Regions from separate parts of the Vagococcus intermedius genome, predicted to be linked through region 1. Evidence: riboswitches for the same ligand, from Rfam matches in the RefSeq annotation. Region 1 holds a riboswitch; the other holds the start of a gene.
The links. Region 1 has a riboswitch for thiamine pyrophosphate ahead of thiD (bifunctional hydroxymethylpyrimidine kinase/phosphomethylpyrimidine kinase). Riboswitches for the same ligand answer to the same signal wherever they lie in the genome.
Positions count from the first base shown of each region.

Region 2: it holds a riboswitch for thiamine pyrophosphate, as region 1 does, so the genes downstream of both, thiT (energy-coupled thiamine transporter ThiT) here and thiD (bifunctional hydroxymethylpyrimidine kinase/phosphomethylpyrimidine kinase) in region 1, are expected to answer to the same signal.

Region 1 covers NZ_CP110232.1:1,293,368-1,309,953, forward strand. The annotation lists gene OL234_RS05970 (D-2-hydroxyacid dehydrogenase) at 1-763, opposite strand, end outside; gene OL234_RS05975 (hypothetical protein) at 966-1,268, shown strand; TPP riboswitch at 1,725-1,821, shown strand; gene thiD (bifunctional hydroxymethylpyrimidine kinase/phosphomethylpyrimidine kinase) at 1,902-2,714, shown strand; gene thiM (hydroxyethylthiazole kinase) at 2,707-3,546, shown strand; gene thiE (thiamine phosphate synthase) at 3,518-4,201, shown strand; gene tenA (thiaminase II) at 4,180-4,857, shown strand; gene OL234_RS06000 (hypothetical protein) at 4,916-5,569, opposite strand; gene OL234_RS06005 (hypothetical protein) at 5,768-6,232, opposite strand; gene OL234_RS06010 (DUF4767 domain-containing protein) at 6,306-7,553, opposite strand; gene OL234_RS06015 (hypothetical protein) at 7,737-7,919, opposite strand; gene OL234_RS06020 (hypothetical protein) at 8,151-8,273, opposite strand; gene OL234_RS06025 (GTPase) at 8,663-9,082, shown strand; gene OL234_RS06030 (PepSY domain-containing protein) at 9,220-9,822, shown strand; gene OL234_RS06035 (hypothetical protein) at 9,960-10,346, shown strand; gene OL234_RS06040 (NAD(P)H-dependent oxidoreductase) at 10,394-11,326, opposite strand; gene OL234_RS06045 (DsbA family oxidoreductase) at 11,553-12,272, opposite strand; gene OL234_RS06050 (DUF1648 domain-containing protein) at 12,488-13,132, opposite strand; gene OL234_RS06055 (autorepressor SdpR family transcription factor) at 13,134-13,397, opposite strand; gene OL234_RS06060 (isochorismatase family protein) at 13,517-14,008, opposite strand; gene OL234_RS06065 (YitT family protein) at 14,082-14,963, opposite strand; gene hutH (histidine ammonia-lyase) at 15,051-16,586, opposite strand.
Region 2 covers NZ_CP110232.1:2,147,885-2,164,470, reverse strand. The annotation lists gene OL234_RS10180 (uracil-DNA glycosylase) at 1-302, shown strand, start outside; gene pta (phosphate acetyltransferase) at 442-1,416, shown strand; gene tsaE (tRNA (adenosine(37)-N6)-threonylcarbamoyltransferase complex ATPase subunit type 1 TsaE) at 1,544-2,002, shown strand; gene OL234_RS10165 (GNAT family N-acetyltransferase) at 2,013-2,537, shown strand; gene OL234_RS10160 (3'-5' exonuclease) at 2,572-3,105, opposite strand; gene OL234_RS10155 (exodeoxyribonuclease III) at 3,152-3,913, opposite strand; gene OL234_RS10150 (flavocytochrome c) at 4,035-5,582, opposite strand; TPP riboswitch at 5,992-6,095, shown strand; gene thiT (energy-coupled thiamine transporter ThiT) at 6,171-6,731, shown strand; gene OL234_RS10140 (ABC transporter ATP-binding protein) at 6,761-8,518, opposite strand; gene OL234_RS10135 (ABC transporter ATP-binding protein) at 8,518-10,248, opposite strand; gene OL234_RS10130 (50S ribosomal protein L25/general stress protein Ctc) at 10,810-11,430, shown strand; gene OL234_RS10125 (hypothetical protein) at 11,718-12,017, opposite strand; gene OL234_RS10120 (NAD-dependent protein deacylase) at 12,197-12,922, shown strand; gene OL234_RS10115 (chorismate mutase) at 12,916-13,188, shown strand; gene OL234_RS10110 (transcription repressor NadR) at 13,204-13,728, shown strand; gene OL234_RS10105 (L,D-transpeptidase family protein) at 13,768-15,153, opposite strand; gene pth (aminoacyl-tRNA hydrolase) at 15,465-16,031, shown strand; gene mfd (transcription-repair coupling factor) at 16,058-16,586, shown strand, end outside.

The sequences.
Region 1 (16,586 bases):
TGACATCTAGTATTGCACTAAAGCTTGGTGTAGCTTCTAAGTGGTTACAAAGGGCTTCTAGATCAACGACTGTTCCACGGGCCATATTTACTAAAATGGCATCTGACTTCATTTTTTTTAATAAATTTTCATCAATTAGATGATAATTGCTTGTCATAGCTGGGACACATAAAATTAAGACATCAATATCAGCTAACTTATCTGAAAAATTATCAATTGAACGAACTTCTGACACAAAAGGAAAGTCCTTCGTATCATTTTTATAAAAGCCAACAATCTCACTACCTAGTGCTGAAAAACGTTCGGCAATATTTTGTCCCAAATCACCTAGGCCTAAAATCCCCACTTTAGAACCATAGATTGATTTTATTTTTCCTTCTTTTTTCCACGTTCCTGCTAATTGGTTTTGATAATATAAATTTAGCTTACGCATCATCATCATAGTCGTTTCCAGAGTATGTTCAGCTACTGTCAAGCCATAAGTCCCACGTGCATTGGTTAAACTTGTTTTTTCTGGTAGAACCCCTAGCGGACTATAAAGTTCATAACCAGCACTACAAAGTTGAACCCATTTTAAATTTTTTAGTTTATCCCCGAGTTTTTCAGGAGGTAAATTCCCCCAAATAACGGTTGCTTGTTCAATATCAGCTGGTGTGACAGTTTTTTGAGTCCGAAATAAAAAATTATCTTTTGGAAACTGCTGAGTTAAGCTTTCCTCTCTTGCTAGTGTTAAGTCATCTAAAACTAAAATTGTTTCACTCATTTTCTACACTCCTATTCTAATAAACAACTACATTACTTATTCTATAATCTCACGATATTAGGACATAAGCAACTGAATAAACTTTTGTTTTGGGAACAGATTACGCTATTAAGAAATAAAACCTGCCACAAAACAAAAAAATAGGACATTATCTGATAATCTGTTATATAATAATGATAATAACATTAAAGGAGATGATTTTTTGACATACGATGCTGAAGAAACGCTATATGGATTAAATCAAGCAGGTCAAAGTAGGGACACTTTCGCTAGTTTTTTACAACAGTTTATAACTGATAATACTATTAATCCTGGAGATAGTTTAGTAGAAATCTTTGAAGAATACATTACTGAAAGGGATGTTTACGATTATACTGATGAAGAGTTAGCTGAGATGTATGACAACTTTGACTCTTCCACAGATAATGTTGCAAGCAGTGGCTTAACACTGACATTAGCAGAAGACAATGGCCTACATTTAAATCATTACTCAAGTGAACTCTGAAAGAAACAGGAGGACAAAGAGACAACAACTTTTGCTGCCTTTGATGAGTTTTATCACTTTTTAAAAGCTAAAAATTTATTTCAACCTAATGCTCCCTCAGCTGAAATAAATTTCCGAGATTTATTCTAAGTCAGAAGTATATTTGTCTTTTTTTCACAATATTCAAAAAAACTATGTGATTATAAGTCAATACTTTATTAGGTTCGCTATGAAATTAAAATAAAAATTGACAAACGTCGTTAGATAACATAGGATGATTGTCAGTTTTTATTACTATATAATAATCATTGACAGCTCCATTTTATTTTTTGATTAATTTTTAGAAACTGACCTATTCCAATTAGATTATCTGATACATTACTATCACATGTTTTATTTGTGAACAAAAAGATATAACGAAAAGCGCTTGTCTTTTGAAATAATATCGTCTATCATGAAGGCACATTCAAATAGTTTAATTATTTGCAGGGGGACGTTAGTCGTTGAGAAGGTAAAACCTGACCCTTAGAACCTGTTGGTTGATACCAGCGTAGGGAGCAGATGTCACTTTGTCATACACTAAATCCCTGACATTTAAGACATTCTTCCTAAGAGAAGAATGTCTTTTTTTTATTGATAAAGGAGGAAATAGTGATGAAGAAAGTTTTAAGTATTGCTGGTTCAGATTGTAGTGGAGGTGCTGGCATCCAAGCAGATTTAAAAACATTTTCAGCACATGGCGTTTACGGAATGTCTGTCATCACATCTGTCGTAGCTGAAAATACGGTTCGTGTTATCTCTTATCAAGATATGACACCTGCTATCATTACCGAACAAATTAACGCAATTTTTGAAGATATTACACCTAATGCTATTAAAATAGGCATGCTTTCCTGTGTTCCCACAATGATAGCCGTTACAAAAAGTTTGCAGAAATGGCAGCCAAAAAATGTGGTATTAGACCCTGTTATGTTTGCTAAAAATGGGATGGCTTTGATGGAGCCTTCAGCGATTGATACTTTGATTCAACAAGTCCTCCCCTTAGCAACCTTAGTGACACCCAATATTCCTGAGGCTGAAAAGATATCAGGAAAAACTATTCGCTCCACCTCAGATATGGAAGAGGCGTGTCGTTTAATCTATCACACGTGTGCTTGTGCTGTTTTACTAAAAGGCGGCCACAAAGATGGAGATGCAACCGATATTTTATTTGATGGTAAACAATTTTATTATTATACAAGTAAACGAATAGAAACTAAAAATACTCATGGGACAGGCTGTACCTTTTCTGCAGCTATTGCTTCACAACTAGCCTTAGGTTTGCCACTAAACTTAGCAGTAGCTGAAGCTAAAAATTATATAACTTTAGCAATCCAACACTCATTAGCGATTGGCTCTGGCCATGGTCCTACTCATCATTTTTATGATCTCTATCGCAATGGATTAGCGGAGGACAAAAATGACTAATAGCTATTTATTACTAGAAGTCAAGCAAACTTTAACCAATGTTCGGCTTCATCACCCTCTTGTGCATCATATTACCAACTATGTGACGGCTAATGATTGTGCTAATATCACCTTAGCGATAGGCGCTTCACCTATTATGGCTGACGAGAAAATAGAAGTAGCTGATATTACCACATTATCACAAGCATTAGTCATCAACATTGGGACACTCAATCAAAATAGTGCCGCTGCCATGTTGCTAGCTAGTAAAAAAGCCAACGACTTAGGAATCCCAATTATTTTAGACCCTGTAGGGGCTGGTATTTCTAGTTTTCGTAACCAAACTTTAACTAGTCTACTACACGACATCCACTTTACTGTCATTAGAGGGAATTTATCAGAGATTAGCTACTTAGCGGGTTACAAGACACAGCCTAAAGGCGTTGATGCTACAAGCGACGACTGCATCTCTCAGCTAGACAAGCAAGAAATCGCTAGCTTACTTGCTAAGCGCTATCGGTGTGTTGTAGTCATTACAGGAAAAGTCGATGTTGTATCAGATGGATCTAAAACTTACTTGATAAAAAATGGGATTTCTGAGCTACAAAACATTACTGGTACGGGATGTATGCTTAGTTCCCTAGTTGCTAGCTGTTGTGGCGGTATGCCACAACAGCCATTGATAGCCACTTTAACCGCACTGCTGATTATGGGGGTTTGTGGAGAGCTAGCGGCTGAAAAACAGACAGGTCAAGGTTCGGCAAGTTTAAAAATACAGCTAATAGATAACGTGAATACCTTGTCCTATACTACTTTAAAGGAGCGTGGTCAAATTGAACAAACAATGCCTTGACTATCGTCTTTACCTGGTAACTGATAGAACTCTCATGTCACAATCGAGTTTAATTGACACGATCTCTCAAGCAATAGATGGGGGTATCACTATGTTACAATTGCGTGAAAAAAAACTAAGCTCACAAGCTTTTTTAGAAGAAGCGTTGGCCGTAAAAACGCTCGCCAAAGACAGACATATTCCTCTTATTATCAATGACCGAGTTGATATCGCCCTAGCTTGTCAAGCTGACGGCGTACATATTGGACAAAATGATTTGCCTTTACCTGTCGTCCGAAGTTTAATCGGAGCTGATAAAATTATTGGCGTATCTGTCCAAACCTTAGATCAAGCGATTATAGCAGAAAAACAAGGAGCTGACTATTTGGGCGTGGGTGCCATGTTTCCAACTAAAACAAAAGAAGAAGCGATTATCGTCGATCACGAGACTCTCGCCAAAATTTGTCAAAATGTCTCCCTCCCGATCATCTTAATCGGAGGGATGACACAACAAACTATTCCACTTTTCCAACACGAAAGAATTAATGGCTTTGCCATTGTTTCCGAGATTATGACAGCTACCGAAACATGTCATGTCACACAAAAATATCGACAGTTAATTGACCAACAACTATTAAATAAAAGAGGTGCAACATGTCCTTTTCTAGATCATTAAAAAACAAAGCGCAGACAATTTGGGAAGCCGGTTATCACCATCCCTTCGTTCAAGAGTTAGGACAAGGGACATTAAAAAAAGAACGATTTCAATTTTACTTAAAACAAGATTATCTTTATTTACTTGACTATACTAAAGTTTATGCTCTTGGTGCTGTCAAATGCAAAGACGAAGAACTCTTACAACGATTCGTTGAAATTCAACACAGTATTCTGACAACTGAATTAGCTCTCCATCGTCAGTACATGAAGCAGTTTGATATTGATTTTAACGAACTAAAAACAACACCCACCTCTTTGTTTAATCGCACTTACACTGCCAATATGCTCGCAGTTGGGCAGACTGGTGATTTAGCTGAAATTTTAGCTACTATTCTTCCCTGTGCTTGGACTTATTATGACTACGCTATGGGGTTAAAAGAAAAGTATGCCGATCAACTTGAAGAAAATTTCTATAAATCTTGGATTGAAATGTACGCTAATGCTGATTTTTTAGAGTCATTTTCTTGGTTTTTTGATACCCTTGATACTTTGGTGGAAAATAAATCTGTTATCGAAAAACAACGAATTGAGGCTATTTTTACAGCAAGTGTTGAATTTGAATACCTTTTTTGGGAAATGTCTTACCAACAAAATTTAGGAATTTTGCATAAATAGAAAGTAGGCTGACTTTAACTTCAAGTCAGCCTACTTTCACCCATAATAATTGATATTATTACGACTCACAATAGGTGTTTATCAACTTCCCTAAGACGTTCTGAGCCTCTTGATCTTTAGATTTTATTAGGTTTTCTTTTTCAGGTACTTCAACCAAGTTATCCTTTATTTTTTTTTTAAAACCACTGGTCGGCGTTAACTGTTCACCCGTTATTTTTACTAACTCATACACTATGCCGTTATCTCCTAATATATATTTACTGGCGGGCATAGTTTCATCCATATTTACCTCATAATCTACTTTCAAATCCCGATAATCAATTTCGGGATCATGACCAATTTGTCCATTAAGTGCTGTATAAAATACAACCCCCCCCATTGCATGTAACGGAAAATCATCCCATTTAGATTCATCGTTCTTGCTTACTAAAATTTTACCATCAGGAGTCTGGCCAAACCAATCTCCTATACTATGCTCTTCAGGTGAAAAAAAGATTGGCGTGACAGCTTGTTTGCTTTCTTCAGCACGAGTCACTGCCCAGTCATAAAATTTATCCGAGATAATTTTTTGTGCATTATCACTCAGATTTGTTTTGGCTTTACAATTTTTTTCAACTAATTTAGTTGGATAAGTCATACTCCCCACTAAACTAGTACTTCCTATAAAAATGAATAGCGTAAGTATAGCGAATGTTATCGTAGTTTTTTTCATATAAAAACTCCTTGGTTACTATTTGGTAGGTATCTCTTAACTCTCTTTATCTTACTACAAGACCCTATCCACCCGAACTTCATATATTAACGAAAAAACAACTTTTAGAAAACAGATACGTTTAGTATGTCATTAGTTAGCCAACAAAAAAAGTTATCTTCTACCTTAGTTAGTAGAAGATAACTTTTAAATATCTGATTAAATACCTTTTTTACAACGTTTAATATTTTTTACCATTTGATGGACTGTGCCATTAACTTCTTTAACTTTTTGATAAGCATTATGATCCAATTCCAACACGCTTTTGATCATCTCCCGAACTTCTAAAACATCCGTTAGATTGTAATTTTTTTCGTAAACACCAACATCAATCGATTCTAAGACGCGTTCAAAATGTTCGGCACTCATTTTAAAGCGAATTTCTATCTCATCTTTGACATAATTAGGATAACTCTCATCTACCTTCAGATAACGTGCAGAAGTTCCTAGCATTTCAGTATAGTGTTCAGCTAAAGAATCTGATTTGTCTTCATTTGAACGACGTCGTGCTTGCTTACGATCATAAAAAATACCCATTGCCCATAAGATAACACCTGCATAAACTGCAATTGATAAATCACGCAAGTACTCCCCCGATGTGAAAAACTTTTCCAACGTAAACATACTCTTCCCCCCTAAGATAATAATCATGTCCGCTATTTTTAAGATTACTTGCTATTTAATCAAATAGCTCTAGTTAATCAGTCACTTCAGCAATCAATTCTTTTAGTTTGCTTTGAGCTGCTTGGTCTTCAGAAATAATAAAGTGTTCCTTACTTGGTATCTCACTAATAGTTCCTAAATCATCACATTCTATAAACCCTTCACCTGCTCCTAATAACTCTCCTGCTGGCTTTTTGTACTCATAGACTATCCCATTATCACCTAAAATATATTTACTTGAGGGGAACTCTGGGTCTAAATTTCTAGAATAACCCTCTGCAATCGAACTAGATAAAATTTTTTCATCATGTCCTGTAGTCCCATCTAGAGCAGTAAAGAATAACAGACCTCCAAGTGCTTCGATAGGAAAACTTTCTTTTCCAGGATTCCCTTCATTTTGAACTAATATTTTTCCATCAGGTGTTTGACCGAACCAATCACCACTTCCACCTGATCCATGGTTAAAAAATAACGGACTACTTGCCATATTGCCTATTTTTGCTCGCTCAGTTGCCCAATCATAAAATCTTTGATTAATTTTTTCTTTTTCATGAGCAGAAAAAGAATGCCTCTCTGGGTTTGAAGTCTTAGACTGCTCGATACTTTTTTCTCTGCCATTACCCATTACAATTGCTTCAAAATTTTTCTTTAATTCATAATTTTCTGTCTCATTAAAATAGATTAAATTTTCATCATTTCCTTGATTTTGTGAGGTTATCAGAATCGTTGGCTTCCCATCTTTCAGAGTAAATAGATAAAGATGAGCACCTTTTGGTGAATGAGACTCTATATCTGAAAAAATGGCGACTATGTTATACCCATCAAAACTTTCGCCATCTTTTGATAAGGTGACATCTATTGGGTTATTTTTAAAAGCAAAATTATTTTTAACAATATCTTGAGGGTAGTGATAACCATAATAATTAATGGTTTCTCCTAAAGGATACGCTTCTTGATAATCTTGTCCCATTTCGTCCCCCCACTGTCTCATGTAATCAGCTAATTTTTGTGATTTATGAGAATCCCAAAGTGGTCTGTGGGCGTACTTTTCTTTTTTTAAGTCTCTGTTCCGTTGAGAGTCAACATGTTTTGACGGGGTATGGTTTCTCTTGGATTTCTCATGTTTCAGACTATTTCTATGGTCCTTTTCAGGTTTCATTTCAGAAGACTGGTCTTCACTTTTTGGCGCTACCTGTTGAGATGTTTCTTCCACATACTCTTCTTTTTTACCACAGCCTATTAGAAAGAAAACACTTAATAAAATTAACCACTTTTTTTTCATGCTTTTTTATCCTCCCTTAGTTTTCATTTTTTACTAGCAAGCCAATTCAGCTAAATAATCTATCGCCCCCTATCTAAAAAACAAGAAAACGTTTAGATTAACTTAACGTTTTCTTGCTGGTGCTGTTGTTTTAAATAACTTTACGGGATTAAGTAAATAGCTCGACTCGATCACTTGTTAAAATTAGTCTTGTTTTAATAAAGCTACAATTTCATCGCGTTTGCTTGATAGTAAGCTTACGGTTTGATTTAATTCAGCTGCATACTCTGCGTTATGACTCGCTTCAGTTGCTTTTATTTCTGTTTCTAGTGATTCAATCGCTGTTTCAATTTCTTGTAGTTCAATTTGCAATTCTTTTTTTAACATAGTGGACTCCTCCTGTGTCTATCATGCCTAATTTAACTTTAAATCAGTGCTAGACGTTTTAATCTCATCTTTAGTTTACCATAAAAGTCGATTTTTTTGCTGTAAAAACTGTCAATAATAAAAAAGAAACGCTCTAAAGCGTTTCTTTTTTATTTTGGGTTAAATTAATGGAAAAAAATCAGAGTCTGTTTTATTATTATTTTTACATATGAATTTATTATTGTTACCAATCTAGCCGTTTAAACTGACAACTGTAGCTTTAACTAAACTTAGTAATGTGCCTAACATGTAAAGTTGTTCCTCATCCATCTCTAAATAATTAGTAGAATAAGCTTTTGTTAACTCAAATCGCAAGTCACTATTTTTATTACTTTCACGCGTTTATGAAATTATTTTCTTGATTTCGTATTTTTTTTAATTTTAAAACTTCCTTTGTTTGTTCCAAAATTTCTGATTTTTTCTCATAAATGGCAAGTTCCTTTTCCACATTTTCAATACTTTCTTTTTTTATGCGTTGGTAAACATTATTATCGTTATTAAGAGTAGTATAGTTGCCATAGGGAGACCACTCGTGTCTATTTAAAAAGTTTTGTATCAAAAATAACGATTATTTAACAATATCTTAAGGCTAACTCTGAAAGTTGACCTTGTTATTTTTTCGGAGTATAGTAGCATTAATTATTTGCAAGCGATTTGTTAGTAAGTACGTCATAACGACGCTTGTTTTGAAAGGATGTTTTTAAATGACAATTAATCCTCAAGCAAAAAAAGCTATTAACACTGCTTGTGTAGCTGCAGCAGGTGTTTGTGCCTCACCCATTCCTTTTTCTGATTCGGCTCTTTTGATTCCTATTCAAACAACCATGATTGCCGCAATTTATAAAGCCAATGACCAACAAATTTCTGAAGGGCTGATTACTGGTGCTTTAAAAGCAACGGCTACAGCGGCAATTGGTAAAGGTGTCGCAGGTAACTTACTAAAATTCATACCTGGCGTTGGCACAGTTGTAGGGACAGCAATTAATGCTAGTGTAGCAGTTGGTTTTACCAAATTACTTGGTAATGAAATTGCCAAAGCCTTAGAAAATCAATCATCTGAACGTAGTATTGATTTGATGGAAATGTTACATCTTATTAGTAAAAATTTCAAACCCAAAGCCTAATTTAAAAGACATTCTTCCTAAGTAGGAAGAGTGCCTTTTTTCTTTTTTATAAATCAAACTACTCCTTGAGACTGATTACTTTTTCAATACCTATGTTATACTAAGGTTAATTAAAAGTTATTTAAAGGAGGATTACTATGAAAACACCTACTAAATTTTTGACAGGTCTTATCACAGGTTTATCCGTTCTACTGTTAGCTGGTTGTCAAGGTAATACAAATGAAGATAAAGTGAAAAATGAAGATAACACTAAAACAACTGCTAAAGAAGATAAAGAAAAACAAGTTGCCACTTTGCCTCAAACAAATTTAGAAGACGTTATTAATCTATATGAAAAAAATTATCCTGATTCGGATATCAGCTCCATTCAAATAGAAAAAACACGAAATGACTGGGAAGTTGAAGTTGAAGGTTTAGATGATTCGAAAGAGTATAGTTTAAAACTTTTAGATAGTTCTGATAAAATCATCAATCAGAAAGAAGAAAAGCTTGATCAAAATGAAGCTAATGGCGTCAAACGTGACACTGATAAGTTAAATTTATCTGAACTAGCTTCTCTTAAAGAAGTGACTAAACATGCCCAATCAGAAGTGCCTGATGGGCAACTTGATGAAATGGAATTAAGTCAAGACCTAGGAATTAACCACTGGTCTTTAAAAATATTAGACGGCCGCAAAGAAGTTGAAGTGAAAATTGATGCCCAAACTAATAAAGTCATTTCAGTTGAACAGGATGATTAAATCTTCCTAGACTTATTAAATTTTATCAAGAATAAGATCTGTATCAAAATAACTACCTATTAAAAATTAATCTTGAAATCTCTTTCTTTACAGTCTTTTAATTGTTATAATTTGTAACAATTAAAGGAGTGACAAACATGCAACTAAGTATTATTGCAAGTAGTTATTTAACCTATTCTTCCCACATATACCCAGATATACAAAAGACCGATTTGTGGACGGATTATGATACCACTATTGCTGAAGAATTTGCCAAAGGTCAAGCTATCTATGTCGTCTATGATTGTTACGAAAAAGATACGCTCCGCCTTTCTCTTTGTAAAAGAAGTGAGACACCTACTGCGAATGCTGATTTTGATTTACTAACTCGACACTATCGAATTTTCTCAGTCGCTGAGTCTGTCTTAAATACTTGGCATGAGATTTTAACTCTAGAGCATAGCAATGTATTAGCACGAGCTTATAAATTTGATGTCGTAAATTATAATAAAGATGGTGCACGACAAATTGAGATAAGTATTTAATAACTGAAAAAGCTTGATTCCATTCACTAAGATAGAATCAAGCTTTTTTATTTTTTATGTGAAAGGTATGTTTTGGTAAGATGTTTAGTTAAAGAGAGTCTAACCTTGTCCAACTCTTTTTTATAAGCCAGTGAGTCATTTTTAGGTGATTGATCATTGACAAATCGTCCCTTATTTTGAACTCCCCAAAATTTAGCTGTATCATCGTCAAATACTTTAAATGCTTTCATATAATTATCCCACATTTTATCATCTTGGCCTAATCCGTCACCGACATAGCCTTGACCACCACCTAAATAGCCAGCATTCATAATAGTAAAGATATCTTTATCAGTTAGTAAACCTTCTAACCCTTTATCACTGTCTCTATAGGCAAAATTTTTAGAAAAGACACGTTCCATATACCCTTTAATCAAAGGTGTTGGTGAATCATACCAGTTAGGATAAACAAAAATAATATGTTGGGCTTTTTTTACATAAGCTTGTTCAAGCTTGACATCTTCTGGAATCTCACCACTACCATCTTTGGCATGATAAAAAGTAGCTAAAGTCATAATGGGATCGAATTTTAATTGGTACAAATCACGTTTTTCAACTTCAAATTGATGTGATTCAAAAAAAGCCATTGCAGTATTTCCTAAATCATTTGTAATACTCTCTTCTCGAGGGTCTGCCATTATAAATAAAACTTTTTCTTTTTTAGTATTGCTAGTAAAGCCCTTCGGTTCATAAGTTTGTTTGAGTGAATCAGGAACAACGGTTGCAGAAGTAATCACATCCTCCCTTTGTGACGTATCAGAGGTTACCTTTTTTCTTTTTTGCTTATTTTTACTCTCACTTCTCTTATTTTGTTGATCTTTGGTTAGTAATTTTTCAGATTTCTGTGTCTTATTGACTTCTGCCAATGCCTCATTGTGTAAATGAGCATAACTAAGTAAACAGCACAGTACTATCGTCAATAACCAGCTCTTTTTATGCATCGTGTTATAGGCCTCCTTTCTTTACATTACGTTAATTGTCTCATAAATACAGCTTAAAAATAAGGCATTTTCAATTAGATAACATCACCTTATACAAGCTTTTACAAAAAGTTCAACAATGTAACGCTACATAAAGATTCTAGAAATACCCTGTCCAATTTAATAACAAAAAAGTTTAAGACTAGCCCTAGAGATTGGCCAATCTTAAACTTTTTTATTTAGTAGTTTATTTAAACCTACACCTACCACCTTCACAATATTGACTCTCTGTATTAACACTTAATAACTCTTCAAATTGAGGGTTGGGGTGTTCTTCTTCCCAAACTTGTTGTAAAGCACCACTGAAAGTTGCTAAAGGCTGAGCCCCTTTAATGACATATTTATCATTAATAACCATAAATGGCACACTATTAATCCCCAGTTTACCAGCTGCTTCTTCTTCTAAACAAACCTCTCGTACAAACGCGTCTGGATTATTTAACACAGTCTTTAACTCTGCTTCCTCTAAGCCTATACTTGTTCCAATCTCTACTAAAACATCCAAATCACTAAGCACTTTCCCTTCAGTGAAGTAAGCTTGAAATAGTTTCTCAACAAGCTCTGCTTCAAGCCCTTTTATTGCAGCGTATTTGGCTAATCTATGAGCATTACGAGTGTTAGTTGGTTTCATCTTATCAAAATCAAAATCCAAACTAACCCCACTTGCTTGTTCAGCAATTTGTTGATTCATAGCTGCTGCTTCTTCTACACTGACATCATATTTTTGAGCAAGCGCTTCTGTAATCCCTATCCCCGTATAATTACTAGCCGTTGGATCTAATTCAAAACTTTTAAATGAGACAGTTATGTCATCTTTGTATGGAAACAGATTAATTGCCTTCTGTAATCGGCGTTCACCTATGTAACAGAATGGACAGGCAAAATCTGACCAAATATCAATTTTCATACTAGCACCTCTTTATTTTTATAAACTTACCTTAAAGATAGTTTAGCTCACTTTATAAAAATGTCGTAATTAAATGCTTGTTCTAAAACAGACAAGCATGTAATGATGATAAATACCCATCAGGTGCTAGTTAAAAATGTTTGTTATCATCTTTATCGACCAGAAACTTCACTTGAAGAGCGTTCCTAAAATGTACTTAAAAAACAAAGCATGCTTTATTTTTTATAAATAAAACGATAATAAATTCCCAAACCAATACTTCCTACAATTAATAATGCCAAAGCAACGATTGAAACCTTTTCAGATAAAAAGATGGAAACCAACATCATTAAACCACTTATTACAAATAAATAGCCTGTTTTACGATTATATATTTTTTTTATTTCGACATCGGCAATGCCATCTCCTAAATGATAGCCTGGTTGAGGAGTTGTTAAATACGTACTACTTAATTTGGGTAAATAGTTACCGATTACTACGACGATAAGCCCAATTAAAAATATCACAATTTTTCTAATATCTAGGTCTTTTCCTAATCCTACTGCTAAGGTCACGCCATAGACTACTATACTTATGATTGGTATAACCCACTTAACAAGAGTCTCGAATTTAGGCTGCGGCATGTTACTATTTTTTTTACGGTCATTAACAACACATGAAAAAATTTGTATGCCACCTAACAATAATGGTAAAACGAATAAGGCAACATTTTTACTAGCAAACCCATCTGGTGTGTTATTAATTCCAAAATGAATCGCCATTTTAGCAGGTAGGTCTTCGTAATAAAACACTCCTAAAATAATGGGTGATAGGGTCACCAAAGTTGTAAAATACATGATTTTTTTATCTGATTTTGTCATATTATTTTCCTCCTAAACTTTGAATCCAAACTAAAACGTCTTCAAAGACTGATAAGTTTAATTCATAGTAAATAAAATTTTTCTCTTTACGTTTCTCTATCAACTCTGCCTTCTGTAACAAAGACAAGTGATAAGAGACTGTGGCATTGGTTAAATCTATCTTATCCGCAATATCACCTGCTGACATTGCTCCTTTTTTTAACATTTCTAAAATTTGACGCCTAATTGGATCTGAAATAGCTTTTAATGTTTCTGACATCCCCATTTTACAATCTCCTATCTATTTAGATTTTTTTCTAATTAGAATTATATCTAAATAGATTGTATAGCGTAACCAAACAAAAAGCAACACCTATTTAGAAAAAAATCTAAATAGGTGTTGCTTTAACTTTTTAAAAACCAACTGCGCCATATTGCCTCATGATGCTTGATGATTGTTTCAGCCGATGCTAACTTATTACGTGAAGTTGTGTGCAAATTAGGTTTCATATAACAGTAATAGCCATTTCCATGGGCAAAACGAATAGCTGTATCCATACAATACTCTGTTTGTGCCCCGCAAAATTCAATCGATTTAACGTTGAGATGCCTTAATATATCCGGTAATATTGTATGATAAAAAGCATTAGCTGTCTTTTTACTAACATAATAGTCAACTGAATCGTTGTTCAAACCAGCTAACAATTCCCATAAAGAGGAACCATTTACTAAGCGTTCATCTTCATGTTGAATAAAAATAATAGGTCTCTTTACCGAACGGTATAAAGCGATTCGCTGATTTACTTCATATACAATGCGTTCTAGTTCATGTAAGGGGGCTTCTACTGTATCAAGACCTACTTGTAAATCAATGACTAACAAACAATCTGCTAACATAGTTACACCTCTCAAATTTACGACTTATATGTCACTGCTACTATATCTGATTTTTGAAAAAATGACCTACTGCTTAGATCAGATCTTCTTGAAAATCACTTAATATCTCAATATTTTGCGAAATACTTATAAAAGCTTCTAATTCACTCTTTTCTAAGATCCCCCTTAATGTATCCATTTCAAATTGTGTCATTACCATGATAATAATACCTCTTTCTTGTTTTGTATACGCTCCTTGCGCATGATAAATGATTGTAATTCCTCGAGTTAATTTTTCTTGAATTTTTTTAACAATTTCATCTGGATATGGTGTTATAATCATAACTTGAACTTTTTGATACTTTGTATAGATAATATCTGTTGTTTTAGAAGCAACTAAAATTGATAAAATACTATAAAACATATGTGGCCAGCCAAATATATAACCTGATATAATAACTATTGTGCCATTAATAATTAAAGAAATATTGCCAATACTTCTACCTGTTAATTGTCTAATACTTAATAATATAATATCTAAACCACCTGTTGATAACCCATGTTTTAAAGCTAACCCTAAGGAAAAGCCACTGATTGCCCCACCAAAAATAGCACATATGATAGGATCAGATATTAAAATAACTTTAGGTGTTAATTCAATTGCAATTGACACAAATGTCACACCTGTTATTGTATAAAATAAAAATTTTCTATTGATTAAAAACCATCCTAGTATAAGTAACGGAACATTTAAACTCCAATAAACCAATCCTAAGGAAACATGCCCTGTAGTATGTTGCGTAATTAATGTTGTGATGATTTGTGATATTCCTGTTATACCACCTGCATAAATATTACCGTTTTGTAAAAATATGTTTAAAGCCATTGAATACAAAAAAGCATAAAGTAATAAGATAAAAATATTCATCACAAATTTTTGTACTAGTTCTCTTTCTTTAGCTACTGTCCATTTCATTAAACCACTAACCCCTTCTGTTCCTATTGAAAAAATAATAGGCTACAAAGACCAATTTTTCAGAAATGGTTTTTGTAGCCTTATTTTTTAAATTATTAATGATACTTTCTTTTCAACTTCTCTTAACAACTCACCATTTTTCAATAAATCTGTCGCTTTTTCTAATTCATTGAACATTTGAATATCTTGATCATTTTCAATAAATTTAACAGAATGTCGAAATGTCTCATAAGCAGCCTTACTGCCTACTCCAAGTGTGCCTTTATCTAGTATAAAATCAATTGCCTGACACGCTGCCATAATTTCAGTAGCAACAATTCGTGTTGAGTTATCTAAAATGTCTCTCGCTTTTCTAGCTGCAATTGTCCCCATACTTACAAAATCTTCTTGATTTTCACAGGAAGGTATTGAGTCTACACTTGCTGGATGTGCTAAAATTTTATTTTCAGATACTAATGATGCAGCTGCATATTGCGTGATCATAAATCCAGAATTTAAACCAGGATGCTTAACTAAAAATGATGGTAGGCCACTTAAATTAGTATTAATTAAACGCTCAATTCGACGCTCTGAAACATTTCCAATTTCAGCCGAGCCTATCCCTAAAAAGTCAAAGGGTTGGGCTAATGGCTCTCCATGAAAATTACCTCCAGAAATAACTTTACCAGATCTCATAACCAGCGGATTATCTGTTACAGAATTCAATTCAATTTCAACTTTTTCTTTCACATAAGCCACGGTATCTTTACTAGCACCATGTATTTGTGGGATGCAACGTAAAGTATACGCATCTTGTACTCTTTCAGCTGTTGCAGCAGTAGTTAGGGTACTTTGTTGTAGCAACGACCGAATATTTTTAGCCGTATCTAATTGTCCTTTTTGTGGTCGGATTAGATGGATTTCTTCACTAAATGCATCTATTATTCCATTATGAACTTCTAAAGAAAGGGCACCTGCAATATCAGATAGTTTTAGTAAGACACCTGCATCATATGTAGCTAAAGCACCGATTGCAGTTAATACTGTCGTACCATTAATCAAAGCCAAACCTTCTTTTGCAGCTAAATTAATAATAGAAATATTGGCTTTATCCATAGCTTCTTCTCCGTCCATTAACTCGCCTTCATAATAAGCTTGACCTAAGCCTAACATTGGAAGAACCATGTGAGATAACGGTGCTAAATCACCAGATGCACCTAGGGACCCTTTTTCTGGAATATATGGTATAAGATTTTTATTCAACATTTCCACTAGTGTATTAATTGTAGTTAAACGAATGCCAGAATAGCCTTTGAGCAATGAATTAATTCTAATTAACATGATTGCTCTTACTTCGTCTTCTTTAAAGTTATTGCCAAAACCACAAGAGTGCGTTCTAATTAAATTTTCTTGTAATCTCTGTGCCTCATCTTCTGGAATACTAACTTTGACCAAAGAACCAAAACCTGTATTAACACCATATGTGATTTCTTTATTTTTAACAATAGTGTCAATTATTTTTCTAGAATCATGAACTGCTTGAATAGCTTCCTCAGAAATAGTCACTTCATCAAAATTTCTTGCTACACTGATAACATCACTCAAGGTCAAACTATTGCCATCTAATATCACTGTCTTAGTCAT
Region 2 (16,586 bases), 850 kb from region 1:
CAGTTCGTCAAGGTCAACCCAATTCTCATCAACAAAAAGGTTGGGAGTTAGTAACAGATAAAGTGATTGAAGCTTTAAACGAACGAGAAAAACAAGTTATTTTTATCTTATGGGGTAAGCCTGCCCAAGCTAAAATTAACATGATCAATGCAAAACACCATGTTATTTTAACTGCTCCTCATCCAAGTCCTTTAGCAGCTTATCGAGGTTTTTTTGGCAGTTCGCCTTTTTCAAAAGTGAACAGTGCGTTGAGTAGAAAAGGAGAAAAAGAGATTGATTGGCAATTACCAGAAACTGTATAAGACAATAAAAATAACTGTATTATTTTAAAGTAAGTGAAATGTGAAAAATTGTTGGTTAGACACATTTTAAACTGTTCTTTTTATCGCTTTAGGTGTATGATAGTTAAGAAAGTATAAAATATGTTTTGGAGGTATCACGGTGGATATTTTTGAAGGTTTAAAACAACAAATTACAGGTAAAGATGTTAAAATCGTTTTCCCAGAGGGAAAAGATATTCGTGTATTAGGAGCAGCTATTCGCTTAAATAATGACGGGTTACTAAAACCAGTTGTGATTGGAAATGTGGAAGAAGTTCAAGCTGTTGCAAAAGAAAATGGTGTTGATGCAACTGATTTAATAATTATTGATCCAACAAGTTATGATAAATTTGATGATATGGTGGCTTCATTTGTCGATCGCCGTAAAGGCAAAGCAACTGAAGATCAAGCACGCACTATTTTATTAGATCCTAATTATTTTGGAACAATGTTAACCTACATGGGCGAAGCAGATGGCATGGTAAGTGGTGCCATTCATTCAACAGGTGATACAGTGCGTCCTGCCTTACAAATTATTAAAACAAAACCAGGTGCTAGCCGTACAAGTGGCGCGTTCTTAATGGTTCGTGGGGATGAAAAATATTTATTCTCTGATTGTGCAATTAACATCAATCCAGCGGCGCAAGAGTTAGCTGAAATTGCTGTCGAAAGTGCAAAAACTGCTGAAATGTTTGGAATTGCTCCTAAAGTTGCGATGTTAAGTTTTTCATCAAAAGGTTCTGCTAAATCTGAAGAAGTAACAAAAGTAGCTGAAGCGACTAAAATTGCTCAAGAATTAGCACCTAATTATGAAATTGATGGTGAATTACAATTTGATGCTGCTTTCGTTGAATCAGTGGCTCAACAAAAAGCACCAGATTCAGCAGTTGCTGGTCAAGCAACTGTCTTTGTATTCCCAGAAATCCAATCAGGAAATATTGGTTACAAAATTGCTCAACGTTTAGGTGGATTTGAAGCAGTTGGCCCAATTTTACAAGGTTTAAATAAACCTGTTTCTGATTTATCACGTGGTTGTAATGAGGAAGAAGTTTATAAATTATCTATCATTACAGCAGCACAATCATTAATGGACTAGTCCGTATTGAGGGTAAGCTATCCGACTTTAGTTGGGTAGCTTTTTTGTTGAGTAAAAGCAATTGTCAGTCAAAGGGATAATCGGTATACTGAGTAATAAAGTGAGTTCGAGGGAAGGGGTTAGTAAAATGACATATTTATTAAAAAGTGAAGCTGAGACATTGGCAGTCGCTGAAAGAATGGGTAGGCAATTGAAGAGTGGGGATTGTATCGTTCTAACTGGAGAGTTAGGGGCAGGTAAAACAACTTTTACTAAGGGCCTAGCCAAAGGGTTAGATATTGAACAAATGGTGAAGAGTCCGACATACACCATAGTCAGAGAATATCGAAAAGGACGACTGCCTTTATTTCATATGGATGTTTATCGTTTAGAAGATGGCGCAGGCGATTTGGGTTTAGAAGATTATTTTGAGTCTGAAGGAGTTAGCATTGTAGAATGGGGACAAATGATTAAAGAGGACTTGCCGGAAAGTTATGTTGAATTGACCTTGAGTTATTTGTCTGAGACAAATACTAGAGAATTAGGGATAGCTGCAGTAGGACCTAATGGTTTAGAGTTGAAAAATAGATTAGAGGTAGTAAGTTAGGAGCGCGAAGATGTCTGAGGAAGTATCGGTTATTATTAGAGAGGTAACATCAGAAGATCATCAAGCCGTTCAAAGTTTGATGCAAAAAGTAGCAAGAGAGACAGATTTTCTGACTTTAAATAGTCCTAATCCCCCTCAAAATGAATTGAAAGAGGTAACACAAGTCGAACAACTTTGTCAGAGCCTAAATACTTTAATCCTTGTAGCATTAGCTGATGAGGAAATTATTGGTTTAGCGAGTATCAAAGGAGAAGAGGGATCAAATACGTCTCATATCGGTGAGGTTGGTATTAGTGTGGCCCGAGATTATTGGGGCATCGGTCTGGGGCAGTTATTAATAGGAGAACTGATTACTTGGGCTGAGGCTCTTGGAAATTTAAAACGTCTGGAGTTGCGTGTTCAAATTAGGAATGAACGTGCTGTTCATCTCTATCAAAAGGTAGGCTTTGAAATTGAGGGAACGTTAAAAAATGCTGCTTTCACGGCTGAAGGTGATTTAGTAGATGTCTATATGATGGGACTATTATTAAATTAAAAAGACGTTAGTCACTAACGTCTTTTTAATTTAATTAGCGATATTTAACTAACGCTTTTAATGGCTCAATACCGAAAGTTTCTGCCTGTTTCACCAAAATATTAGCACAAGCTAAGCTATCATCAAGAGCATGATGGTGCTGTTCTAAAGCTAATCCTAAGTTTTGACACACAGTATTTAATTTATGATTTTCGAATTGAGGATATAATTTTTTACTCGTCTGCACCGTACAAAGGGACATATAATGTGGCTGTGATAGATTGTAATAATCAAGACAAGCTTTTAAGACGCTGCAATCAAAAGCAGCATTATGGGCAACAATTAAGCGATTTTCTAAAAAATAGTGTGATAATTCTGCCCAAACTTCAGGAAAGGTTGGAGCATCACGCACATCTTCTGGCTTAATACCATGAATTTGGATATTTTTCCAATGAAAATCAGTCTCAGGTTTAATTAGGGTATAGTAATGACCCACGATTTGGTTATTTTGAACCATAACTAGGGCGATAGAACAGGCACTATGTTTTTGGAAATTGGCTGTTTCAAAATCAAATGCAATAAAATTCATAAAAATTTCCTTTCTTTTTGATCACAAGAGTTGTCTCTAAGAGGAATCATTGGTCTATTTCTAATACTAATTCGACTGGGCAATGGTCACTTCCCATAATATCAGCAAGAATTTTTGCTGATACAAGCTGATCTTGTAAGCATTTTGAAGTTAAGAAGTAATCGATACGCCAACCAGCATTATTTGCTCTAGCATTAAAGCGGTAACTCCACCATGAATAAGCACCCGTCAGATCGGGATAAAAATATCTAAACGTGTCGATGTAACCTGCGTCTAAGAATTGTGTCATTTTATGACGTTCTTCTAGTGAGAACCCAGGATTTTTTTTATTGGTTTTATAATTTTTTAAATCAATTTCTTCATGTGCAACATTTAAGTCACCACATAAGACAACTGGCTTATTTTGGTTTAATGAGTGGATAAATTGTTGGAAATCATCTTCCCAGCGCATGCGATAATCTAATCTTTTTAATTCATTTTGCGAGTTGGGTGTGTAGCAAGTTACTAAGTAAAAATTGGGGTATTCTAAAGTAATCACACGACCTTCTTGATCATGTTCGTCGATCCCAATCCCATATTGGGCAGTTAAAGCAGGTTCTTTGGCAAAAATGGCTGTACCTGAATAGCCTTTTTTGATGGCGTAATTCCAATACTGGGTATAGCCAGGGAGATCTAATTCGATTTGACCTTCTTGTAGTTTTGTTTCTTGTAAACAGAAAAAATCTGCATCTAGTTCGTCGAAGATCTCAACAAACCCTTTTTTTACAATCGCTCTTAAACCATTGACATTCCAGGAAATAAATTTCATTAACAGGTCCTCCTTAAAATTAACTCTTTTCTTATTGTAACGAAAAAAAAGCTAGGCGTCATGTATTTGGGTATAATAAAAAAGCTACTAGCGATTTTTGCCACTAGTAACTTTTTAAGCTTTATTTTTCTAATGATTTAACAAATTCAGCTGATTGTGTTCCAGCTTGACGTCCATAAATGATAATATCTGCTACAGCATTACCACCAATACGGTTTTGGCCGTGTAGTCCGCCTGAGGCTTCACCAGCAGCATAAAGTCCTTTGACTGGTTCGCCGTCTTTATTTAATACTTGTGTTTTATTGTTAATTTTAGCGCCCCCCATTGTATGGTGGATTCCTGGTGCAATTTTAATAGCATAGTAAGGAGCTTTTGATAAATCATGGTCCATACCCGTTGTGCGATTAAATTCGCCATCTTTTTTATTTGTAACACTTGTATTCCAAGTACTTAACGTGTCAGTAAGTGTTTTTTCATCCATCTTAACTTCTTTAGCTAACTCTTCGATCGTATCAGCTTTTTTAACAAAGCCTTGTTTTTCATAAAAATCAATGGCTGTGACGCGCTCTTTTACGCCTTCATCAAAGACTAAGTAAGCAGCATGTTCTTTTAGTGCGATGATAGCAGCTGAAACATTGTCCCGTGTTTCTAATTCATTGACAAAACGTTGACCAGATTGATTGATTAATAAAGCTCCCTCACCACGAACAGCTTCAGTAATTAAGAATGACGTCTCCTGTTCAACTGTTGGATGAATTTGAATTTCTTTCATATCAACCGTAGTGCCACCCATTTTTTCAATCATTTTAATCCCATCACCTTGGCTACCAGCTTGGTTAGTTGTGACGAAACCATCTAGGTCTTTATTATAATCAGTCACCATATCTAAATTGGCACCAAAGCCACCTGTTGCAACTACCACAGCATCTGTTTTGATTTCTTTTTCGTCTGTGTTGTTAAAGATAACTTTGACTCCTGATACAGCGCCATCTTGATTTTCAATTTCTTTGACATCAGCGTCAGTGTATAGTGGGATTTCACGTTCTTGGACATTTCTTAACAACCCTTGAACTAAATATTGCCCAACAGCTGAGCCATCAGCCGGACGATGAGTCCGTTTGACACTCATACCGCCTGTGACGGTTAAATTATTTAGGGTAATTCCCATAGAATCTAACCAATCAATAGCATTAGCTGAACTATCAACAAAATAGCGCAGTAACTCTTGGTCGTTCGTTTCTTTTCCACCTTTTAGGGTTTCGTCAAAAAATAAATCATTGCTATCTTTAATTCCAGCTTCTTTTTGAAATTTAGTTTCAGAAGCATTCATTCCTGCAGAAGCTTTGACTGTGTTCCCACCTGCTACGGGCATTTTTTCTAAGATAACAGGGTTCATCCCTTGTTCTTTGGCTTCTATAGCGGCAGCCATACCACCGCCACCTGCTCCAACAATGACGACATCATAACGATCTTTTAGATCATCGAGTGATGCTTTCTTCTGTTCAGAGGCACCTGAAGTGGTATCTGTTTCTTTGTTAGCTGCTTTTTCAGTTTTCTCCATTTTTTTTGTTGAGCTGGACGTCTCTGATTGATTTGTATTTCCGCACCCAGTTGCTAATAACAGAACTGATAGTAGTGAGGCAAATCCTATACCTAATTTACTTTTCATGATTATGTCTCCTCCAATATTACTTAAACAAGTTATTTATTTCACAAAGTGATTTTAACAAGGAAAAAAAGAAATAGCAACATTAATTAAGTTTTTTAAGTCGAATTAAATTTATTAGGCATTTAATGTATTTGAATCATAAAATAGAGTGCTCGGTTTAATTTGTTATAAGGTTAACTCGTTAAGAAAAGTGCTGTTAAAATAAAATTAACGAAGGAAACGAGGATTATACTGTAGAAAGAAGCGTTACTCTTTTAGGTAGTAAGTGTGAGAAAGCTTATGTCTAACGTAGGTCTTGGCTCTTAAGGGTAAGTGGCTTATTATATCAATGAATCATAAGCTTTGACATAGTAAGTTTGACTTGCTATAGTGAAGTTGTTGTAAGAAATACAAAAACTAAATAGAACTTACCATCACAAAGGGGAGCCTCTTAGGCTGAGATTAAGCAACTTGCTTTAACCCTTCGAACCTGATCATGTTTAGACTTGCGTAGGGATTGTGATGGAGTGGCGAATTTTAATGTTATAAATGCTACTCCTTCTTTGTTGTATGGACCTAAGTTCTATACAATTTAAGGAGGAGTTTTTTTTGGCAACAACGAGATTAACGATTTGGATTGAAGGCGCTATTGTGGCAGCATTAGCGATGGTATTATCAATGATTCCAACGAACATTGGGAGTAGTTTTACTATTTCACTTGGAATGATTCCACTGACAATTTATGCTCTACGTCGTGGGTTAAAAGCAGGCTTATTTTCAGGACTGATGTGGGGACTTTTACATTTTTTATTAGGCTCAGTGGTCTTTTTAGCAGTTAGTCAAGTTCTCGTAGAGTATGTTGTTGCTTTTGTTTTTGCTGGTTTTGCAGGACTTTATGGTAAGCGTCTTAAAACTGCTTTGCTTAGCAATCAAAGTAGACAGGTAAGTAGTACCATAGTTATGGCGACTTTTGTTGGGTGTCTAGCACGTTTCTTTTGGCATTTTATTGCCGGAGTAATTTTTTGGGGGGAATATGCTTTATGGGGCCTAAATCCTTGGTGGTTTTCCCTTATTATGAATGGGGTTAGCGGATTAGCAACAGCTGTCGTAACTGGCTTATTGTTATTGATAATTGTGAAGAAATACCCTCAGATTTTTATACCTAAGTAAAAAAGCAGGTGCCTCGGCACCTGCTTTTTTTAATGGTGAAACTGAGAGTGGTAGAGTTGATGGTAGGCGCCATTTTGCAATTTAAGCAATTCATCGTGTGAGCCAATTTCTACAACGGCACCACTATCCATTACCAATATTTTATCAGCATTACGAATTGTCGATAATCGATGGGCAATAACAAAACTTGTTTTCCCTTCCATCATCGTTAAGAAGGCAGATTGGATGGTTTGTTCGGTTAATGTGTCCACTGAACTCGTAGCTTCATCCAATATTAACATCTTGGGATCAGAGATCATAGTACGAGCAATTGTTAGTAATTGTCGCTGTCCTTCAGAAATTTTAACACCTGAAGCGCCAATTATTGTGTCATACCCATCAGGTAATTTTTGAATAAAATTATGAATATTAGCTGCTTTGGTTGCCTGCCTAATTTCTTCATCTGACGCCTTGGGATTCCCAAATGTAAGATTGTCTCGAATGCTGCCATCGAATAGCCAAGTATCTTGTAAGACCATCCCAAAACTTTTTCTTAGTGATTCACGTGTATAAGAAGCTAAGGGGCGAGAGTCAATCAGAATGACGCCATCTGTTACGTCATAAAATCGCATAAGCAAATTTACTAAAGTGGATTTTCCAGCACCTGTTTTTCCTACAATCGCAATGGTTTCACCAGGTATTATCGTCAAGTTAAAGTCGGTGATTAAAGGCTTATCAGGAAGATAGGAAAAGCTGACATGTTTAAATTCTATTTTGCCGATGACTTTATCTAATTGATATATTTCTTTTTCCTCGGCTTGTTCAAGTGGTTCATCTAAGATTGCAAAAGTACGTTCTAGACCAGCTAGAGCAGTCTGGATTTGAGTAGTAATACCAGATAGTTCAATAAAAGGTTTCGAAAACTGACTAGCGTATATCGTAAAACTAGAGATCATCCCAACACTTAAGCTGGTTTGGTGGTTTAAAATCAGAAGCCCCCCAACTAAACCGATAAAAATATATGTTAAATGATCAATAAAACGAGAAAGAGGATTAGTCAGAGAAGAAGCAAATTGTGCTTTTTGTCCTTCATTTTGCAGGGAATGATTGAGAGCTTCAAAACGTTTTTCCGAGTGCTCTTCATACTGAAAGGCTTTAACTATTTTTTGATTACCGACAATTTCGTTGATAAATCCGGATATGTCACCAACGATTTCTTGTTGAGCTTGAAAGCGTTTTTGACTCGTGTGAGCAACTAACCAACTAATAAAGAAGATTAGTGGGGTTGCAATTAAAACCACAAAGGTTAAAGGTAAACTAAGACGCAACATAGAAATTAAAGAAATGACTACAATGGTCATGCCAGAGAAAAGATTGTTAAAAATGGCGACACAGGCTTCGGAGACCACATCGAGGTCGTTAGTAAAACGACTAATAATTGTTCCGTGTGGGTGTTGATCGTAGTAATTAATAGGGAGTTGATTTAAATGAGCAAAGGTATCTTTTCTTAACTCAGCAATGGAGAGATAAGCCATGCGATTTCCTAAGAGTTGGACAAGCCATTGAGAAAATGTAGCGACAATTAAAATACCACTAAGTAGTGCTAGAATCGTCAGTAAAGAGTTTAAGTCAACTTGTCCTAAACCAACCATGGTATCAATGGCCTTACCAATATAAAGTGTCATCATAACAGTAGCAGTACCACCACTGAGACCTAATGCTAAGGCTAAGGTAATCTCTTTTTTATATGTTTTAAGATACGGGATAAATCGTTTGAAGGCTGATTTATTATGAGTAGATTGTGTCATTATGCTTCCTCCCGTTCTTGTTGTGAGTTGTATAAGTTTCGGTAAATTGTGGATTTTTTTAAAAGAGTCTCATGCTTGCCAAGCCCGACTTGTTTGCCATCTTCTAAAACTAAGATTTGTTCAGCATCTTGGACGGAGCTTAGACGTTGCGAAACAATGATTAAACTTGTTTGTGTTAACTCTTCTTTTAAGGCTAGACGTAATTCCAAGTCAGTTTGATAGTCCAATGCACTGAGTGAGTCATCTAAAATAAGTAGACGAGGTGTTCTAATTAAAGCTCTTGCAATAGCTAAACGTTGTCTTTGTCCTCCTGAAAAGTTTTTTCCACCTTCAAGAATCATCGTATCAAGTTTATTAGGTAAGGCGTTAACAAAGTCTAAGCATTGGGCTGTTTTAAGTGCTTGCCAACACTCTTGATCCGAAGCCTTTTCTTGTCCCCACTGAAGGTTATCACGAATTGTCCCACTAAATAAAGTGCTCGTTTGTGGGACAATACCGATACTTGAACGTATATCAGCTAGGGGTAATTTTTTTATTGGCGTATCAAATAGCTCAATGTTACCAATAGTGGCATCATAGAACCGTGGTAACAATTGCGTTAAAGTAGTCTTGCCACTACCAGTTTGCCCAGTAACCCCTAGAGTTTGTCCAAGAGGCAAGGTGAATGAAATATCTGTTAGAGCCTGACCACTATCTGGTGTGTATTTAAATGAAACATTGTTAAAGGCAACAGCATTCACAGGAGGGATGGAAAAGTCTAATGTTTCAGTAGGTTTTTCTATCAGACTAGACGTAGTGTCAAATAGTTCATTTACGCGCTTGGCAGAAGCAGAAGCTTTAGTAAAAATGATGACCAGATTTGAAACGACGATCAAAGCCAGTAACATCTGCATTAAGTAGTTAATTAAAGCAAGAATTTCACCTTGAGTTAAATTACCACTATTAACAGAGAAGCCGCCAACGTAAAGTAAAATAATAATAGCACTGTTCATAATTAATAAGGTGATAGGATTTAATAGCGCTGAAATATTAGCAACTCTTTTATAAGCACTTGCCAGTTCATCACTTGTTTCGGTCATTTTTTTTTCCCCATGTCTTTGTTGTGAAAAAGCACGAATGACTCTTACACCACTCAAACTTTCTTGTAGGACTTGGTTTAAATTATCAACTTTTCCTTGAACTTTTTGATAAAGGGGAATGGTTTTGCTCATTAAAAAATATAAAATAAGGCAGAATAGGAAAAGAGCTATTAAAAAAAGGCTAGCCAGTTGAGCATTGATATAGAAGGCCATAAAAACTGAACCGATACTTAAAAAAGGCGCTCTTACTACGAGACGAATTAACATAGCTAAGGCTAGTTGTAACTGATTAATATCAGCTGTCATTCGTGTAATTAGTGTAGCACTCCCAAATTTATTTAGTTCATGATGGGAAAAGGTATTGATTTTTTTTAATAGTTTCTCTCGTAGTTCGGTTCCGAAGCCTTGTGAGGCGATGGAAGAATAGTATTGACAAATTAAGACACATATTAAACCAACGAGAGACATACCAATCATGAGGCTAGCAGATTTGATGATGTAGGCCTTATCTTGTTTAGCAATACCTAAATCAATAAGGCGAGCCATATAAAGTGGTAAGGCGAGTTCGAAAACAGCTTCTAAAAACTTAAAGAATGGGCCAAGTAGTATTTCTTTGCGGTAATCCTTGGCATAGTGAAGTAGAGAAAACATATGAAACCTCCTAAAAATAAATTCAAAGTTCCTAATAAAAGGGACTTATTTTGACTTCTAATTATTGTACTCCAACTGTTTAAAGAAATAAAGTTAAGGATATAAATGAAAGAATAAATTAAACAAAGGCTTAGATAAATGTTTGTAAGTCAAAAATCAGTTAAGAGAGGTTAGTTATAGATGAGAGAGCTTACATCGTATTTCTTGACTATCTGTTAGACAGCTAGTATGGTTAAGACATAAGCTTATATTATAGTGTGATGCCAATTAGTTGAATTAGTAGTGGTAGTAATAAAACTAATGATCATGATGAGCAAAGTAACCTAAATTAAGTTACTAATCTAATCATTTTTTGTCTAGGAAGTAGACTATGACTGTCTAAGTCAACAAAGGGATTATCTATAATAATGAGTGATGTTTGTTTCTCGAGAAGTGGCAAAAAAAGATTTTATTTTTCGTACTATGTTGGAAAAGTGTTCGCTATTGACTGAAAAAGTGAACAAACTGACTGGCACAAAAAACAAACTTATTTTGGATAATATCTTAAGGAGGAAAAAAATCATGACAGTCTTATTAAAAGTAAAAGAAAGAGCAGTACGCCCAAGATCATTAAAAAGAGAATTACGTAAAGCAGGTCAAATTCCAGCAGTAGTTTACGGAAACAATGTAGTGAATACAGCTATTTCAGTAGATGAAAAAGAATTGATGAAAGCTTTAAAAGAGAATGGACAAAATGCGGTTTATACTTTAGACATTGATGGTAAAAAAGTTCCAACATTGATATTTGCACAACAACAAGATACCTTTAATCGAGCATGGCTGCATGTCGAGTTTTTAGCAGTTGATATGGATGAAAAAACCGAATTAGAAGCAGAACTAGTCCTAAAAGGAACCCCAGCTGGTGTTAAGGTGGGCGGAGTACTAGGTCAAAATCTTTACACGGTGATTGTTTCAGCAACACCAGATAAACTACCAGAACGTGTTGAGGTAGATGTGACCGCTTTAAATATTGGCGAAGCATTAACAGTAGCGGATATTTCTAAAAATGCTGATTATACGATAATGACAGAAGCTGATGAGCAAATTGCAGTCGTATTAGAGGCAGTAGATCATGAAGCAGAAGAAAATGAAGTAGCGGCCGAAGTTACGCCAGAAGTAATAGGTGAAAAAAAAGAATCTTAAAATAATAATACGTTAAAAAAACAGTTCAAATAAAAAAGTGCGAGTCCTTAAAGACTCGCACTTTTTTTATTAAAAATGAAACCGGTTAAGTTTTCCACAAAAAACGGAGGGTAATCCACAGAATTCTGTGGAAAACCTTAAGGGATACTAGCTACTTATCCTAATTGTGGAAAACTTCAGAGGGGAAACTTATCCACAATTAGGACAAAGTAACCATTTTATAGCTTATTGAAAATAAAAAAGATCTCAAAATTTGAGATCTAGATTAATTTTGATTAGGTGGTTTTTTATTTAGCAGGAGCTAATTTAGGTTCACGACCTAAGAAACCTTTAATAACAGCTAATACTAATTCAGCTGCAATTAATCCGTACATTAAAGAACTGTATGTTGTAATGTCGAAATCCCAAGTTTTGTATACAAGTAGAACAATTGCTAAGAAAATTGCTGCAAGAACATTAAGGAATGCGAAAGCCCAAAGGTTTCCGTTTTCTTTGTTTGATAAATAATAAATACAAAATCCAACACTGATAATAATCCATGCAATACTTATTAAAATACTAGCCCAATAAATTAAAAATGCTACCATTTTTTTCACCTCTTTCTTTTCACTAGTATTTTATCATCTTATATATGACTTGTCATTGAAAAAAACAAATTTAGCACAATTTATCACAAACTCTTTTCGTTGATTTAAATTTCTTTCAGGTCTATAAAGACTTTGCCAATGACTAGTCTTTCGTTATAATTGTATAAAGAGGTGAGAATGTGAAAAAAAATAAACGAATCGAAGCACTTGAGTTAATTGATAGCGCACAAAAAATCACCTTTTTAACAGGTGCGGGTATCTCTGTCCCCTCAGGTATTCCTGATTATCGTTCTTTAGCAGGCGTCTATCAAGGGATGAATCAGCCTGAATATTTATTAAGTCGGACCTGCCTCGAAGTCGAACCAACAAAATTTTATCAGTTTGTCCGTCAGTTATATCATCCTACTGCGAGACCAAATCGTATTCATTGTGGTATGAAAAAGTTAGAAAAATCAAAAGACGTTCAAATTATCACACAAAATATTGATCAGTTACATTTGTTAACGGGTAGTCAAAATGTAGTTTCTTTTCATGGTAATTTATATAAGTGTTACTGTATGTCTTGCGGTAAAAAGGTTGCTGTTAAAGATTATTTGAAAAATGATAAACATCATCAGTGCGGCGGACAGCTTCGACCTGATATTGTGTTATATGAGGAAGGACTACGTGATGATATTATTTCTGCTGCAATTAGCGGAGTTTCCCAAGCTGAATTATTAGTTATAGTCGGTACAAGTTTTAGGGTATCACCATTTTGTCAGTTACTGCAATATAAAAAGGCTAATTGTCCTGTCATAGCAGTTAACCAAGAAGTTTTAGATTTAGAAGTGCCATTTATTATGGTACAAGAAGATGCTATGTCGTTCTTTGAGGAAGTTGAAAAAAGGAGAGAGAGAAGATGTTAAGTCAAGAAAGACGAGAAATTGATGAGATTGATCAAGAAATTGTCTCTTTGTTAGAAAAACGTTTGACGGTAGTAAATCGTGTGGCCAAAGTTAAGGTTTGTAATCAATTGGAAGTGCATGATGCTAAACGTGAGGCAGAGGTCTTTAGTAAAATTAAAAGTTATATATCAAAACCGGATTATGAAGAAATTATTTTAGCGTTGTATCAAGAAATGATGATTTTATCAAAAGCATATCAAGCCAAAGTGACAAAAACTAAAAAATAAAGAGGTGTAATAAAAATGCTTAAAGGAAATGAACGACGTGAAAAAATCATATCGTGCTTAACAAGAATAGACCAACCGGTGAGTGCCAGTGTATTTGCTAAAGAATTTGGTGTCAGCAGACAAGTGGTAGTTGGTGATATTGCCTTATTAAGAGCAGCAGCTCACCCTATTCAAGCAACTTCACGAGGTTATGTACTGATACAAAATGACTTAGAAATCGGTAAGGAATATAAAATTGTTTGTAAGCATTTACCAGAAGAGACATCTGAAGAGTTATTTTTGTTGGTAGATTTAGGTGTAGAAATTAAAGATGTGAGTGTGGAACATCAGTTGTATGGCGAGATTGTTGGCAATTTATCCCTGAAATCTAAGCAAGATGTGTCTGATTTTTTGACAAAAGCTGAAAATGATCAAGTGACACTATTATCAGATTTGACAGGTGGTGTTCATCTACATACGATTAGATGCCGAGATGGGGCACATTTTTTAGAAGTAAAAAGGGCTATGAGGCAAGCAACTTTTTTATATGAAGATAATTAAAACACCGTTGCCCCCATTAATGGGAGCAACGGTGTTTTTTTAAAAGACAATAACGGGTGTTCCTTCATCGATTGAATTAAATAATTTGGCAGCAATGTCTGGTGGCGTATTAATACAGCCATGTGAACCAAAGCCTTCTTTCCATCGCTTCCCGCCATATTTATCTTGCCAAGGAGAATCGTGAATCCCTACTCCAGTCCAGTCGATAGGCATCCAATAAGATACTGGTTCAGCATAAGTTGAGCCATCATCATTTGTTCCACGTAGGACAGAATCTCTTTCTTTTTTCCAAAGATAGTGCACGCCTTTAGGTGTCACTGTGGTTGGTTTCCCCGAAACAATATCAGTATCTAGTTCTAATTTTCCATCTTTATAGAAATACATGTGCTGATTGTCTAAATCAATTTCTACATAGGTATCGCCAATTAGAGGTTGGCCAATAGAAGCACTTCCCATAGCAATTGGCGAACGATCAACACCGTTTCCTTCAAGTAGGGCTAGTTTTAGTTCTTCTGCCTCAGCCGTTGGTTGAATTGTCCAGCTATAAGTACCTGCTGGGACAGAGACTTTTCCGTGTTTAGTACTTTTAAAGGTTGTTTCATTCTCACTGGTATCATATTTATCACCCAGTTCACTAATATAGGTTTGAGCGAGCTCGGTATTAATTGTGACGTTTTGCTCAGTTGGATCGAATTGAATCCAAGAAGCAACAGTATCTTGAGGGACTTCAATTGTTTTGCCGTTTATTTGATAAGTCACAGGTTGTTCGCTGATTTTTGTAATCTCTTTTAGTTTGTCTTGGAGCGTAGGATCGTCCTTTTTAACAGTTGGTTTATCTAAAAAAGAATTCAATTCTAACGCTGTTTTTCCTTGTGTAAGGAAGTCAGACAGAGAGTGTACGACGTTGTCCGTGTTAATTGTATCTCCCTCAACTTCCGGAATGATTTCAAAAGCTGAATCGGCTTGTTTGATATAAGCGTTAACGGATTGTGTTTTAGTATTATTTAAACTTGCTAAGTCTTTTTTGAGTTGTTTACTAAAGAGTTCAAAATTTTCTTTGTTTAGGGAGGACTCGCTAAGTTTTAATTTTTTAGTTGAAAATGATTTAATTAGCCAATTATTGGCAGATTGTTTTTTTAAATGCTCTGTTAATTTATCAGTAAAATCATGGTCGATGCCTAAGTCTTTTGTAGGAATATCACGCCAAACTTCACCATTATCTGTTATTTCGAAAGTATCACCACTGTATTTGGCAGAGAGAGCTTTTTCAGCTTCCTTGACCGTCATTTTACTAATATTGACACCATTGGCAGAAGTTTTGGGTAAAAAATGTTGCTTGAAAAAGTTAGCCTTTAATAAATAAAAACTACCTATAGCTACTAATACTAAGCCGGCAACAAGGTATGTCCATTTTTTTGCTGTCATAGTAACTCTCCTTTGTTTGTTTTTTTTCGTAGACTTATTGTAACAGAATTAAAAGATAAAGACCAAGTTAAAAAAACCTATTATTTTCTTAACACCGTTATTTTAGTTCTATTATAACTCGATTTATATGTACGCTAAAGGAAATTAGACTGAATAGTTTTTAGAAAAGTAATTTAGTTACGTAGTCCTTTAAGTGTGTGATATAATAGAGTGAACTGAGCAGGAGATTATCTCCTGCTCGGCTATTTTGTGTTTTATAGTGTTGAAAAGATGAGTTAAAGAAGAGCATAGAAGAGAGGCAATTGATTGTAATGAAATTAATAATTGGTCTGGGAAATCCAGGAAAAAAATATATGGCAACAAAACATAACATAGGGTTTATTACGGTGGATGAATTAGCAGTTCGTGAAAATATAACCTTTAATAAACAACAATGTGAAGCTGATATTGCAGAGTTTTTTGTTGGTTCTGAAAAAGTTTTATTAGTAAAACCGACAACTTTTATGAATGAATCAGGTCGTTCGGTAGGACCATTGATGGCATATTATAATATTGAACCAGAAGATATTTTAGTGGTTTATGATGATTTGGATTTGCCGGTTGGCAAAATTCGTTTGCGTGCCAAAGGAAGTGCTGGTGGGCACAATGGGATTAAAAGTTTGATTCAACATCTCGGAACAAAAGAATTTAATCGGATAAAAATAGGGATTGATCGACCTAAAAAAGGACAAGATGTTATCTCCCATGTTTTGGGAACATTTCCTAAAGAGACTCATGAGGAGATGCTCTTAGCTGTCAAGAGTTCTGCAGATGCGATTATGTTTTGGTTAGAAGGCCATACATTCGTTGATACAATGAATCGTTATAATACAAAGTAAAGTAAAGTGAAGGTGAAAGATAGGTAATGAGTATAGTAGATATTATTTCTAAGTCTCAACCAGTTGTAGAGTGGATAAGGCAAACTGAGACTGCTAAACAACAATTGGTAACAGGTTTGACAGGTTCAGCCAAAATGCTAGTCATGGCGAGCTTATTTCAAACGAAGCAAAATAGAACAGTGATTGTCACACCTAATTTATACCAAGCAAGTAATTTACTAGATGATCTACGTAATGTGATACCAGAAGAACAATTGCATTTATTTCCGGTAGAAGAGATGACAGCAATCGAAATGTCTTATTCATCACCTGAGTCGTTAGCCGAACGTGTCGCGACGCTTTCATTTCTAGCGAGTAAGCGCCCCGGGGTGATTGTGGTTCCTCTTTCAGGTATACGTAAAATAGTGCCAGCACCGAGAGAGTGGCAAGGCTTTGTCAGAGAATTAAAGGTTGAAACTGAGGTAGAGTTAGATAGTTTACTTCAAGAATTAGTCCTAATGGGATATCAACGTCAAGATATGGTTGGCAAACCAGGTGAATTTAGTGTGAGAGGAA